3 regions of the Streptomyces sp. NPDC005485 genome follow, and region 1 is predicted to be linked to each of the others. Evidence: riboswitches for the same ligand, from Rfam matches in the RefSeq annotation. Region 1 holds a riboswitch; each other region holds the start of a gene.
What was found. A riboswitch is a leader RNA that binds a small molecule or an ion and turns the genes downstream of it on or off. The one in region 1 is predicted to bind cyclic di-AMP.

Region 1 (4,188 bases):
ATGACTCCCTGGGTGATGGAGTCGCCGTAGAACGCCAACCGCCTTGTGGGCGGCCGGTGTTGGGGAAGCAGACGCGCGCCTTCGTCGAGTCGCAGCCCGGTGAGCACGACGCCCGTCTCCAGAGGAGGGGTCCAGCGGTTGGCCCGTGAGAACACGTCCTTGACGGAGATCTCGACGGTGTGCGGTCCCCGGCCGGGCGCGTCGATATCGAGGTCGTCCCGGTCGACGGCGTACAGCCGCTTCGGTCCGCCGTCGACCGACACATAGATCTGCGCGGGCACGGTGATCGACCCGACATCGAAGAGGGCGTGCACCTCGCCGCCGGTGAAGCGGAAGTGCAGCCGTGAGCCGGAGTTGACAGTGGTCGCGGCCTCCGGCGTACGTCCCCAGTGGCCTTCGTAGGACAGGCGCCTGTCGTCGGGGCGTACGACGTTCGCGTGGTCGGACGCGAAGACGGGAGGGGCGCTCGCCAGGGCCAGGAGCGCGGCCACGGCGGTGATCAGCGGGCGTTCCATGACGGGATCCGGTCTCCGATCAGCGCGAGGTTCTGGATCGCCGCGAGTGCCCACTGGGCGGAGGAGTTGGTGGAGATCCAGGGGATCTCGACCGGCCCGTCCTGTTCGACCTCGGTCTTCTCGATCCGCCCGGTGAAGTACTCGGTCGCGACGCCGTCACGGAGCGAGCCCTGGCGCAGGGCGACCAGCCGTCCGTCGCGGGCGATCTCCGCCGAGCCGCGCCGGACGCTGCGGACGACGGTGTCGGAGCCCTTTGCGCCGAACACGGCCGTGATGACACCGGTCGACACCTCGATACGGCCGCCGGTCCGCGTGACGGTGACCTTCCGGGCGGGGACGGCGGGGGCGCCCGCGGCCAGCCGGTACGTGTCGGCCTTGGCGGCGCCGGGCGCGATCGCGTGGGCGGTCCACTTCACCGAGCCGTCGGGCCAGTGGCCGGTGACCCAGCTCTGCACGGGGACGTCGTCGCCGGAGGCGGTGGTGAGCCGGAACGTCCGGTCGGGCTGATGGGTGCCGCGGGCCCAGGGCACACCCCAGGTGGTCCCGGCGTGGGCGGCGGGCGCGGAGCCCTCCAGCCAGTGCAGTTCGGTGTCACCGCCCGCATCGTCGGCGGCGGAGGCGCTGCGGGAGAGAGCCCAGGAGAACGGGGCGGTGGCGGCCGCGGTCGCGGCGCCCTTGATGAAAGTGCGTCGCTGGACGCCGGGCACGGGGACCTCCGTAAGCATAGAAAGCGCTTGCGGAGATCACTGTGGCGTCACTGTCGCACGCCTGTCGATACCTCGTGCGGTCGTGCCACAAGACCGCAATGCGGCGATCATGAACCGCACATGGAGCCGCGCACACCGAAGGCCGGGCCCCGGGGATCGTGGGGTCCGGCCTTCGGAGGCGAGGAGCAGGCGGGCGTCAGCCGACGGCCACGCCGTGCGAGCGCAGATACGCCACGGGGTCCACGTCCGAGCCGTAGTTCGGCGTGGTGCGGATCTCGAAGTGCAGGTGCGGCCCGGTGACGTTGCCGGTCGCGCCCGAGAGGCCGAGCTGCTGGCCCTCGGTCACGGTCTGGCCCGCCGAGACGGAGAGCTGCGACATGTGGGCGTACTGGCTGTACTGGCCGTCGGCGTGCTGGATGACGACCTCGTTGCCGTAGGCGCCGTCGTAGGCGGCCGAGACGACGGTGCCCGCGGCGATGGCCTTGATGGTGGTGCCGGTCGGCACCACGAAGTCCACGCCCGTGTGGTAGCCGCTGGACCACATGCCGCCGGGGACCTTGTAGCCGGTGCCGACAGTGGCGCCGGAGACGGGCAGGCCGTAGCCGGAGCTGCTGGCCGTGTCGGCGGACTGAGTGGTCTTGGACTCGGTCGTCGGCGCGGCCTTCGACTCGGTCGTCTGCGTGCTCTTGCCGGACGACTGGGTTGCCGCGGTCGCGGCCTTCTTGCCGATCGTCAGCTTCAGGCCCGGGTGGATCAGCGAGGGGTCGCTGCCGACGGCGGCGCGGTTGTCGGAGTAGAGCTTCTTCCAGCCGCCGGTGACGTTCTGGTCGTCGGCGATCTTCGAGAGGTAGTCACCGGCCCGCACCGCGTAGGTCCTCGTGCCCGACTTCTGGGCGGCGGTCGGAGCGGCGGTGATGGTCTTCTCCGAGACGTTCTGCGCGACGTTCTCGGCGGTCTTCTCGGGAACCGTCGAAACAGCGGCGGCGGGGGTGGCGGCGTGCGCACCCGTGGCCCCCATCAGCGGCAGCGCGAGCGCGGCGCCACCGGTTCCGGCGACTGCGATGGAGCGGGTGAAACGCTGGGACTTGGGACGGCGGTGCTTACCCTTCGCGGGCATGGCGTTTTCCTCTCCGGCGCCTGCGAGGTGAGCTGTCGGGTGCGGACTGGAGATGCCCGGCCGCACTCTCGCGCGGCTTTACCCCTAGCCGTTCCGGAGACCGGAACAGGCGTTCTACCTGTGGGTCCCCCGCTCCTGCCGTGACGGGTGAGTGTGCGGATTCCGGGCGGCGGCAGGATTGGGCGTCCGTCCGGATTGGTGGCGAACGTAAGCGAAACGAGCGCAGCGGGACAAGCATTGGGTTTCCTGTGAACACCGCTTTCTTGATCCTTGTGGACAAACCCGGTGACGCTGCGTGGATAAGGATCTCCGGCATTCTTTGAATCCACTGAAAACAAAGGGAAATTACGTGAGCATGACCACGACTCACCGTTACCACTATGACGCTGCTCACGCCACGCAAGCCCAGGTAGCCCTATTCCAGGGCTAGTTGTAACGAAGGCTCTAATTCGGACAGAACAGTCACTTGCGACGCAGTCGAATAACCGTCGCATCAAGGTCACCGCGCAGCTTTGTGCGCAGCCCATGATGAAGCAGCACCGCGCCACGGTGCGTTTCGCCGGTTTCGCGGCATTCGTACGCGTCTTCAGGGCCAAGTCCGCGCAGTCTCAGCGGGGCGACGGGCTCACCGTGACGCTGAGCCTGGAGCCAGGCGAGGACGACGACCTCGTCACCGTGGACGTACTGCACCGCGCTGAGCCCGCCCTCCGGGGGCCGCAACCGGTAGAGGTCCCCACGCTGCACGACGGGCCGGATCTCCTTGTAGAGCTCCACCCACTCCCGCGCCTCGCCGAGCTCCTCCTCGCTCCACTCGGTCAGATCGCCGCCGACGCCGAGCACCCCGGCCATGGCGCTCACGAACCGGAAGCGCAGAGTGCTGACACGTCCGTTGAGCTGGGTGTTCGGGCTGTCCGTGACCCAGGCGGCCATGACCCGGGAGGGGTGGATCTGACTGAAGCCGTGCTGGATGGCGAGCCGGTCGAGCGGGTCGGTGTTGTCCGAGGTCCACACCTGGTCCGTGCGGGCCATGATGCCGAGGTCGATCCGGCCGCCGCCGCCCGAGCAGGACTCGAAGGCGACCCCGGGGTGGGCGGCCCGCAGCCGGTCCAGCAGGGCGTACAGGGCTTGCACGTGGTCGACCCACAGCCGCTGCGGGTAGGGGTCGCCGGGCCAGCCGGCATCCGTGAAGCAGCGGTTGAAGTCCCACTTCACGTAGTCGATCGGGGCGCTGGAGAGCATGCTGTCGAGCTGCTCCCACAGGTACTCCTGGACGTCCGGGCGCGCGAGGTTCAGTACGAGCTGATTGCGGTACTCGGTCCTGTTTCGTCCGGTCTGGAACTGCACCCAGTCGGGGTGCTGCCGGTAGAGCTCGCTGTCCGGATTGACCATCTCCGGCTCGACCCAGATCCCGAACTGCATGCCGAGCGCGTGCACGTAGTCGCCGAGCGGCTTGAGGCCGCCCGGGAAGCGGTCGGGGTTGGGCGTCCAGTCTCCGAGCCCGGCCCGGTCGCTGGTGCGCGCCCCGAACCAGCCGTCGTCGACCACGAACAGCTCGACTCCGATCGCCGCGGCCCGCCGTGCGAGCGTGCCCTGCTGCTCCTCGGAGATGTCGAACCCCGTGGCCTCCCAGGAGTTGAAGAGCACCGGCCGGTCCCGGTCCGCGTCCGGGATGACGTACGCACGCTGGTACGCGTGCCAGGCCCGGCTCGCCCCGCCGAAGCCGCCGTCGCTCCACAGCCCCGCGAAGACCGGCGTCGTGAACGATTCCCCGGACTCCAGGCGCAGCAGGCCCGAGTCGTCGTATCCGGCGCCACCGGTGATCTGCACGCGCCCGTCCGGGAGTTGGGCC
Region 2 (4,188 bases), on a different contig from region 1:
GCCCCAGCTCGCCCTCCGTGAGGACGAGTTCCGCCACGCCCAGCAGTGCGGGCAGCTGTTCGACGGTCCGGGCCGAGGAGATGGGCGCGACGACGGTCGGCTGGGCGGCGAGCCAGGCGAGGGCGACCGTGGCGACCGGGACACCGTGCGCTTCGGCGACCGCGTCCAGGGCCGCGAGCACCCGCAGGCCCCGCTCCGACCGGAGGTGCTTGCCCGCGCCCGCGGCACGCGGGGAGTCGACGGTGGCCCCAGGGCGGTACTTGCCGGTCAGGAACCCGGAGGCGAGGGCGTAGTACGGGACGGCCGCCAGACCGCCCTGCGAGGCGATGTCCAGCAGCTCGCCCTCGTAGGTGCCGCGCGAGACGAGGTTGTAGTGGGGCTGGAGCGCCACGTACCGGGCGAGGCCCTCGCGGTCGGAGAACTCCAGGGAGGCGCGGAGCCGTTCGGGCGAGATGTTGGAGGCGGCGATGGCCCGCACCTTGCCCGCCTTCACCAGCTCGTCGAGCGCGCCGACGATCTCCTCGACGGGCACTTCGGGCTTGTCGAAGTGGGTGAAGTAGAGGTCGATGCAGTCGGTGCCCAGGCGGCGCAGGGAGGCGTCGGCGGCGGCCTTGATGTTGTCGCCGGACAGGCCCGGGTACTCGGGGTGCTGGCTGACCTTGGTGGCGATGACGACGTCGGAACGGTTGCCGCGCGCCTTCAGCCAGTTGCCGATGACGGTCTCGGACTCACCGCCCGAGTTGCCGTCGGCCCACGCCGAGTAGGAGTCGGCGGTGTCGATGAAGTTGCCGCCCGCGGCCGTGTACGCATCGAGGACGGCGAAGGACTGCGCCTCGTCGGCGGTCCAGCCGAAGACATTGCCGCCGAGGGCGAGCGGGAAGACCTGGAGGTCGGAGGAACCAAGCGTGCGAAGAGAAGTCATGCCCCTCTTCAACACCCGTACCGGAAGCCAATATTCCAGACTTCCGGCACGGACTACGGACTACGGACACGAACCACCCACTACTGACAGCCGACAGCCGACGGCCGACAGCCAGCAGTCGTCAGGGCGTGAGCCCCTTGTCCCGCAGCCAGGTCATCGGGTCGATCCCCGTGGCCTGTCCGCCCGGGTGGACCTCCAGGTGGACGTGCGGCCCGGTGACGTTGCCGGTGGCGCCCACGCGGCCGATGACGTCACCGGTGGCGACCTTCTGCCCAACGCTGACGCTGATCGAGGACTGGTGGCAGAACCACAGCTCGGTGCCGTCGTCGAGGGTGAGGATCGTGCGGTAGCCGTACGCGCCGGCCCAGCCCGCCTCGGTGATCGTGCCGGAGTGGATGGCCTTGATGAGCGTGCCCGTGGGCGCCGCGAAGTCGAGGCCCGTGTGGTAACCGGAGGACCACATGGAACCGGCCTGGCCGAAGGTTCCCGTGATGGTGTACGAGGAGGTGGGCAGCGCATAGCTCTTGGCGAGCTTGGCGAGGCGCTCCGCCTCGACCTTCGCCTTGGCCGCCAGCTCCGCCTTCTTCTTCGCGGCGGCGGCCTTGGCCTCGGCCTGGTCCTGCTCCTGGGCGGCGAGCGTGACGGCCTTCTTGGCGGCGGCGGCCTCGGCGGCCTCCTGGGCGGCGCTGTCGACCTGGTCCTGCTGCGACTCGGCCTGCTGCATGATGCGGGAGCGCAGGGCCTCGCCCGCGTCGGTGGTGCCCTGCGCGGCGTCGGTGGTGGTCAGGCCGGCGCTGGTGAGCGGGGTGGCGGAGCCCTTGGCCGGGGTGTCGGAGCCGTCCGAGATCAGGGCCTTGGCCGACTCGGCGACGGACGACAGGTCGGGCATCGATATGGACACCGGGGGCTTGCCGGTCTGCGCGCTGGCCATACCGCCCGCGCCGACGGCGGCGATGACGCCGACACCCAGAACGGTGGAGCTGCGCGCGAGTCCGCCGCCGCGCTGCTTGCCGACGCGGTGCCGGCCGCGCACGGGACGAGTGGACTCCGCGGTGGGGTTCCACTCCTCCCAGGGGCCCTCGTCGCCACTGGGGCCGTAGCCGAAGGTGTCGCTGTACTTCTCATTCGGCGCGAACGAGGTTGCCTGGGCAGGCCGGTTGGACGCCACGTGGGCGCGCTCCTTTCCTTCCTTCTCGCCTACCGGGTTAGCTGACGGGTTCGGAGCAGGAAGGTCTCCTACGCGCGTATACCGACCGTGCTTCCACGGTGGAATACGAGCGATTCACCCCAAGTTGGTGGTTCCCCGGTTCCCTTGCGGGATTCGGCGCGTGCGCACGGAGCCATCTCTTGTGACGGCTGGGACGACCGCGCTGCGTTATCGAACGTTAATAGACGCGGACCCCGGATTCCAAGCGCTTCGGACTGATCATTAGCGCTTCTGGCCAGGACTTACAGGACACCACCGGCCGATATCGGGCGAGTTGACTGCGCTCGCTTAACACCGGTTCAGTTGACGGTGTGTCAGTTGTTATGCGGAGGGGCGTCATGCGATCACCCCTCGTGACAACGATCAAGAAACCGTGTCCCGCGCCTCCGGCCGCCGCACGGCGAGCAGCGCCATGTCGTCCGTGGTCCCGCCTCCGGTGTGCCGCCGCGCTTCCTCGGCGAGCGTGTTCACCAGTTCCTCGGGCCCGGCGAACACCCGCCCTGCGAGCCGCGCCGCCGGATCGAAGAAGTCCCCGCGTGCGTCCCGGGCCTCGGACAGCCCGTCGGTGTGGAAGAGAAGCGTGGCCCCGCCGGGGAAGTACGTCTCCTCGGCACGGTCGGGCCAGCTGCCCAACTCGCCCATCCCTAGCGGCAGTGCGGGCTCCCGGGCGGCGAGCACGCGCAGGCCGCCGTCCCCGTGCAGGAGCAGCGGCGCGGGATGGCCACGGTTGACGATCCGCACGACGAACCGGCCATGGCCGTCACCCTCCGAACTCCCCACTCCACCCCCATCACCGTCACCGCCACCGTCACCGTCACCGTCACCGTCGTGCGGGATCTCGGCGAGTACGGCGGTGGTGAACCCTTCGAAGGCGTCCGGGCCTTGACGCCGGGCGGCCTCGCGCACAAGGGCCCGTTCCAGGCGCTGGGCGACCGCCTCCAGCGTCGACTCCTGCTCGGCGGCCTCCCGGAACGCCCCGATGAGTACGGCGACGGCGGCCACCGCCCCCATCCCCTTCCCTCGTACGTCGCCCACGACCAGCCGTACGCCGTGCGGGGAGTCCTGCACCGCGTACAGGTCGCCGCCGATGAACGCGTCCGCCTGCGCGGCGTCGTAGCGCGCCGCGACCTCCAGCCCGTCGATCCACTCGTCGGGCTCCGGCAGGACGGCGCGCTGTGCGGCCTCGGCGATCTCCCGGGCCGAGGCGAGCCGGGCGTCGCTGCGGCGGACGAGGACGTTGATGAGGACGGCCAGGAAGCCGACCGTGGCGATGGTGACGATCTCGGTGACCGCGTCGACGTTTCCGAGGACGCCTATTTCGGCGTGGATCGCCACGACGGCGACGAGTGTGACGACTCCGGTGAGCGCCGTGCCGCGCAGCGAGTAGAGGGGCGCGGCGATCAGCGGGGCGGCGGTGAAGAAGGGGCCGCCGGTGTACTCGGTCGGCGTGAGGTACTCGTAGAACGTTCCGACGGCGATGAGCAGCACCGGAAGCGTCCGGGCGAAGGTCCGCGCGTACGAGACCGGACGCGCGTGCGCCCCGGTCCGGCCGGACGTCCGCCGACCGTGCAGCCCTTCCGGCCGACGCGCACCTCCTCGCTGCCCCACGCGTCCAGATTTCCCGGACCGGCGTCGACGGGCGACCGGTGTGGCCCGACCGGGCGAAGCCCCGGCCTCTCCTCGCCGGCCCCCGCGGCCCCTCATCGACCCCGGAAAACACCCAAGGCCCGGAACCATTGGTTCCGGGCCTTGGGCCTTCAGTAGCGGGGACAGGATTTGAACCTGCGACCTCTGGGTTATGAGCCCAGCGAGCTACCGAGCTGCTCCACCCCGCGTCGTTGACTCCACTGTACGCCATCCGCGGGACCCGACGCACATCGGTTTACGCGGCCCTCCGCACGGGCCGCGCGGCACCCCTCAGGCGGCCGGGTTCCCGGCGTGCGTGAGGGTCTCCCAGGAGACGAAGAGGTCGTCCGTTCCGGCGGGCCGCGACTGCTCGGCCAGCCGGTGCGCGGCGGGCACGTGGACGTCGAGCCGGTCCTCCAGGTGGTTGAGGGCG
Region 3 (4,188 bases), on a different contig from region 1:
TCCGACTGCCGCCCCTGGCCCGGGCGGCGGTGGGGAGCCGGTCACCTGGTGGAGGACGCTAAACCTCACTTAGGTCGAGTGGTAACGCAATGTACGGAAATGATCCGACTCGACCGCTGGGCGACCGTCTGTGGCCGTGATCCCGTTCCTCTGTCGCCGACTTCACGGAGTGTGCTGACCGATGAGGTGGTTCGGCGGCGGCCGGGGGCGCCACCGTGCTAGGCCGCCGTCCGGCGCCTTCCGAGTGCCGCATCCTGCCGAGGCCCACCCGGGGGGAGGCCCGGTGCTCAGGGGAACGCGGGCCCCCGGTTAGGCTCCGGCCTCATGGACGTACTCATCCATCTCTTCGTCGGCCTGCACATCATCGGCATCGCCGCGCTCCTCGGCGGCTTCTTCACCCAGATGAAGGCGATGGGCCAGGGCACCGCCCGGTTCGTTCCCGCGATGCTCCACGGCGCGCTGACCATGCTGGTCACGGGCGTCGCGCTGGTCGGGCTCAACCAGGCCGACGACCACACGGTCAACACCTTCAAGATCGGCGTGAAGCTGGCCCTGCTGATCGTGATCCTGGGGCTCGTCTACGTGAAGCGCGACGACGAGAAGGTCGACAAGGGGCTGTTCGGGCTGGTCGGCCTGCTGACCACGGCGAACATCTTCATCGCGGTGCTCTGGACCTGACCCTCCCGGCCGCCCCGGCTGCCACGAGCAACCAGGCCGCCACCGCGATCCACAGCAGCGTCTGCCCCGGGCCGCTCAGCCATCCGCTGCCGAGGGCGGTCCCGACCGCCAGGGTCGCCACCGCCGTCATCCCCATGGGGAACACGGTCGCCCAGCGCCGTACGTCGTAGCGCGGCCGCGGCCAGACCGCCTCGGCGGCGAACAGGACGACGTACCAGGCGAGGTCCAGCACGAGCAGCGCGGCGGTGACTGCGCGAAGGACGCCGTTGTCGTCGTCGTTCCACAGGTACGGGTTCGCGTGGTGCGCGGTCACGAGCTTCGCCCCGGCCAGCGCCGAGATGGCGAGCGCACCGCCCGCCACCCACTGGTCCCCGGCCCCGGTGGCCACCTGCCGGATGTCGAAGCGGAGCAACGCCACCCCGTAGAGGACGATCCCGAGCCAGAACAGCGCCAGCGCGGCATGCGCGAGCCACTCCACGCCCACCAGCGCGGCCAGCACGGAGCCCAGCACGGCGAGCCCCTGGGTGGCCACACAGCCGAGGAACACCGCTCCGGGCATACGGCGCCCCCAGTGCCGTACGACCACGATCAGCAGCCCCGGCCAGAGCAGGGCCGCCAGCGCGAGCAGAGCCTCTGCGAGGCCCAGCCACCCGAGGGCGGACAGCCGGGTGCCGAGCACGGTGGTCGCGGCGATGGCGGTGAGTGCGCCCGGCGTGCACGCCTCCGCCACCCAGCGCGCCCGGTCCCGTACGAGCCGCACCCCGAAGTCCGCGCCGAGCGCGAGCCACGCGATGACCGCCAGGACCAGGGCGATACGGGACAGGGTCTCGTAGCCGGTCAGGGACAGCCCGACGGAGACGATGCCGGTGGCCATGACGGCGGCCCCGGCGGCGGGCGGACGCTCCGCCCACCACGCGCGGAGCTGGGAGATGCCTGACATGCGCCCGATGCTAGGGATCTTCGCGCGGCTTGCCGTGCTGCACGCGCGCGTGGAGGACGAAAAACGCATACGGCACGAAAAAGGGGGTCCACGCGCGCGTGGACCCCCTCCCTACGGTGCGTTCACGCCGGTCGCACCACGCTGTGGATGATCGAGGAGCCGGCGTAGTAGACGGACTCCTCGCGGACGTACGCGCCCGGCTTCGGGGCGTGGATCATCATCCCGTTGCCTATGTAGAGGCCGACGTGGCTGATGTCGTCGTAGAAGAAGATCAGGTCGCCGGGTTGCGCGTTGGAGAGGGAGACCGTCGTGCCCGCGTTGACCTGGTCGTAGGTGGTGCGCGGGAGGTCGACGCCGGCCGCCTTCCAGGCGGCCGCGGTGAGCCCGGAGCAGTCGTACGAGTCGGGGCCGGTGGCGCCCCACACATACGGCTTGCCGACCTGGGCGCGGGCGAAGGTGAGCGCCTTGGCGGCCTTCGTGGCGTACGAGGAGTCGCCCGTGGAGGTGCCGGTGCCCGTGCTTCCCGAACTCGAGGAGTCCGAGGTGCCGGAGCCGGACTGCTGCTGAGCGGCTGCCTCCGCCTCCTGGCGCTGCTTCGCCTCGGCGGCCTGCTGGGCCGCCAGCTCCGCCGCCTTGCGCCGGGCCTCTGCTTCCTTCTTCTTCTCGATCGCCGCGAGCCGCGCCTTCTCCTCGGCGGTCAGCTTCGAGAGCATCTCGCGCGCTTCGGAGAGCTTCTTCTGGACGTCGGCCTTCGACGACTTCAGCGACTTCTGCGACTCGGTCAGCGTCTCCAGGCTCTTGGAGGCCTCCTGGCGCTTCTTCGCCGTCTCGGACTGCTCGGTGACGTAGTCGTCGACGGCGGTCTTCTGACGGCTGGTCAGCCGGCTCATCAGCTGGGTCTGGTCGAAGTAGTCCTGCGGGTCGTCGGCCAGCAGCAGGGTCGCGGTGCCGGGGGCGGCGGCGCCGGTCCGGTACTGCGCGGCGGCGAAAGAACCCAGCTCCTCGCGCGCGGAGTTGAGCTTGTCGGTGCGCTGGGCGACGTCGTCGAGAAGGGTGTCGACCTGCTTGCGCTGCTTGGTGGTCTTCTCCTTGGCGGTGTTGTACTTCTCGGTCGCCGTCTCCGCCTGGTGGTAGAGGTCGTCGACCTTCTTCTGCACTTCTTCGAGGCTCGGCCTGGGCTCGGCCGAGGGCGCGGCGTTCGCCGTCTGGGAGAGCAGGGCCACGGAGGTGAGGGCCGCTGTTGCCAGGGCGGGAGTCCGCATGCCCGCTACGCGCGTTGCAGCAGGACGCGGCTTTTTGTGCGACGCCAAGGGAGGCGACTCCTTCCGTCATCCGCCTACCGGGTTAGCTGTCGGGTTCGGGCGGGTGCTCCGGAAGGTTTGCCCTACGGTCCTTGCCCCGAAAGGCGGTTGGACCGATTCACCCCAGGTTCGGTGGGTCCCCGGTTCCGGCTGCCGCGTGGGCACACCGAATTCGGCGGAGGCCGCACGGCCCGGCGACGTTCGCCGGAGAGGGTCGAGCGGTCTGCCCGGCACGCTAGCCAACTCGTGTGGTCCCTGTGAAGGTTGATGTTCGATATGCCCGATACATTTTCGTGACCTTGGCCTCAACCGCCGCTTCCGTGACCGTCCGTGGTGACTCGTGACCCCATGCAGTGGTCTTCAAGGGGCATTCCCGCCCGGCCGGTGGCTGACCGTAACCGTACGGTTCTTGATCGTCCTGGACGATTCCTGACGGCGAAGGAGTGCCGAGTGGCCGGTTCTGGAAGATCATCGGCTTCCGGAGCCCTCGCGGGACAGGGAAATCCCGGGGCGGCGGTCTGTTGTCAGTGCGGCGGCCTAGACTCGGAGAGCGATGAGCAGCCTCTTTGACGACAGCTTCCTGGCGGACCTCAAGCCCTCAGGGGCTCACGAGGAAGAGCCCCCGCCGCCGCCCGAGGACGGGGCGGCCGAGCCGCTTCCGGACGACCTGTTCGGCGGCCGTTTCGACGTGCCCCCGGACCGCGACGCCTACTACCGCGACGGAGCCCCGCGCCCCGCCGTGGAGGCGGCCGCGCTCCTGGACGGGCTGAACGAGAACCAGCGGGCGGCCGTGGTGCACTCCGGCGCCCCCCTGCTCATCGTGGCCGGCGCCGGCTCCGGCAAGACCCGGGTGCTCACGCACCGGATCGCCTATCTGCTGGCCGAGCGCCATGTGCACCCCGGGCAGATCCTCGCCATCACCTTCACCAACAAGGCCGCGGGCGAGATGAAGGAGCGCGTCGAGCAGCTGGTCGGCCCGCGCGCCAACGCGATGTGGGTCATGACCTTCCACAGCGCGTGCGTGCGCATCCTGCGCCGCGAGTCGAAGCGGCTCGGCTTCACGTCGTCGTTCTCGATCTACGACGCCGCCGACAGCAAGCGTCTGATGGCCCTGGTCTGCCGCGACCTGGACCTCGACCCGAAGCGCTTCCCGCCGAAGTCGTTCAGCGCCAAGATCTCCAACCTGAAGAACGAGCTGATCGACGAGGAGGACTTCGCCGCCCAGGCCTCCGACGGCTTCGAGAAGACCCTCGCCCAGGCGTACGTGCT

Region 2: it holds a riboswitch for cyclic di-AMP, as region 1 does, so the genes downstream of both, ABZS97_RS32530 (M23 family metallopeptidase) here and ABZS97_RS06845 (peptidoglycan DD-metalloendopeptidase family protein) in region 1, are expected to answer to the same signal.
Region 3: it holds a riboswitch for cyclic di-AMP, as region 1 does, so the genes downstream of both, ABZS97_RS00580 (NlpC/P60 family protein) here and ABZS97_RS06845 (peptidoglycan DD-metalloendopeptidase family protein) in region 1, are expected to answer to the same signal.

What each region holds. Positions count from the first base shown of each region.
Region 1 is NZ_JBEXDZ010000012.1:30,990-35,177, reverse strand. Features, by position in the region: gene ABZS97_RS06855 (GDSL-type esterase/lipase family protein) at 1-515, opposite strand, end outside; gene ABZS97_RS06850 (hypothetical protein) at 500-1,222, opposite strand; gene ABZS97_RS06845 (peptidoglycan DD-metalloendopeptidase family protein) at 1,419-2,339, opposite strand; cyclic di-AMP (ydaO/yuaA leader) riboswitch at 2,344-2,499, opposite strand; gene ABZS97_RS06840 (alpha-galactosidase) at 2,802-4,188, opposite strand, start outside.
Region 2 is NZ_JBEXDZ010000127.1:14,897-19,084, reverse strand. Features, by position in the region: gene ABZS97_RS32535 (aldo/keto reductase) at 1-922, opposite strand, end outside; gene ABZS97_RS32530 (M23 family metallopeptidase) at 1,044-2,090, opposite strand; cyclic di-AMP (ydaO/yuaA leader) riboswitch at 2,102-2,259, opposite strand; gene ABZS97_RS32525 (PP2C family protein-serine/threonine phosphatase) at 2,493-3,617, opposite strand; tRNA gene ABZS97_RS32520 (tRNA-Met) at 3,891-3,964, opposite strand; gene ABZS97_RS32515 (alginate lyase family protein) at 4,047-4,188, opposite strand, start outside.
Region 3 is NZ_JBEXDZ010000001.1:116,897-121,084, forward strand. Features, by position in the region: gene ABZS97_RS00570 (hypothetical protein) at 325-678, shown strand; gene ABZS97_RS00575 (tellurite resistance/C4-dicarboxylate transporter family protein) at 656-1,618, opposite strand; gene ABZS97_RS00580 (NlpC/P60 family protein) at 1,741-2,928, opposite strand; cyclic di-AMP (ydaO/yuaA leader) riboswitch at 2,936-3,107, opposite strand; gene pcrA (DNA helicase PcrA) at 3,473-4,188, shown strand, end outside.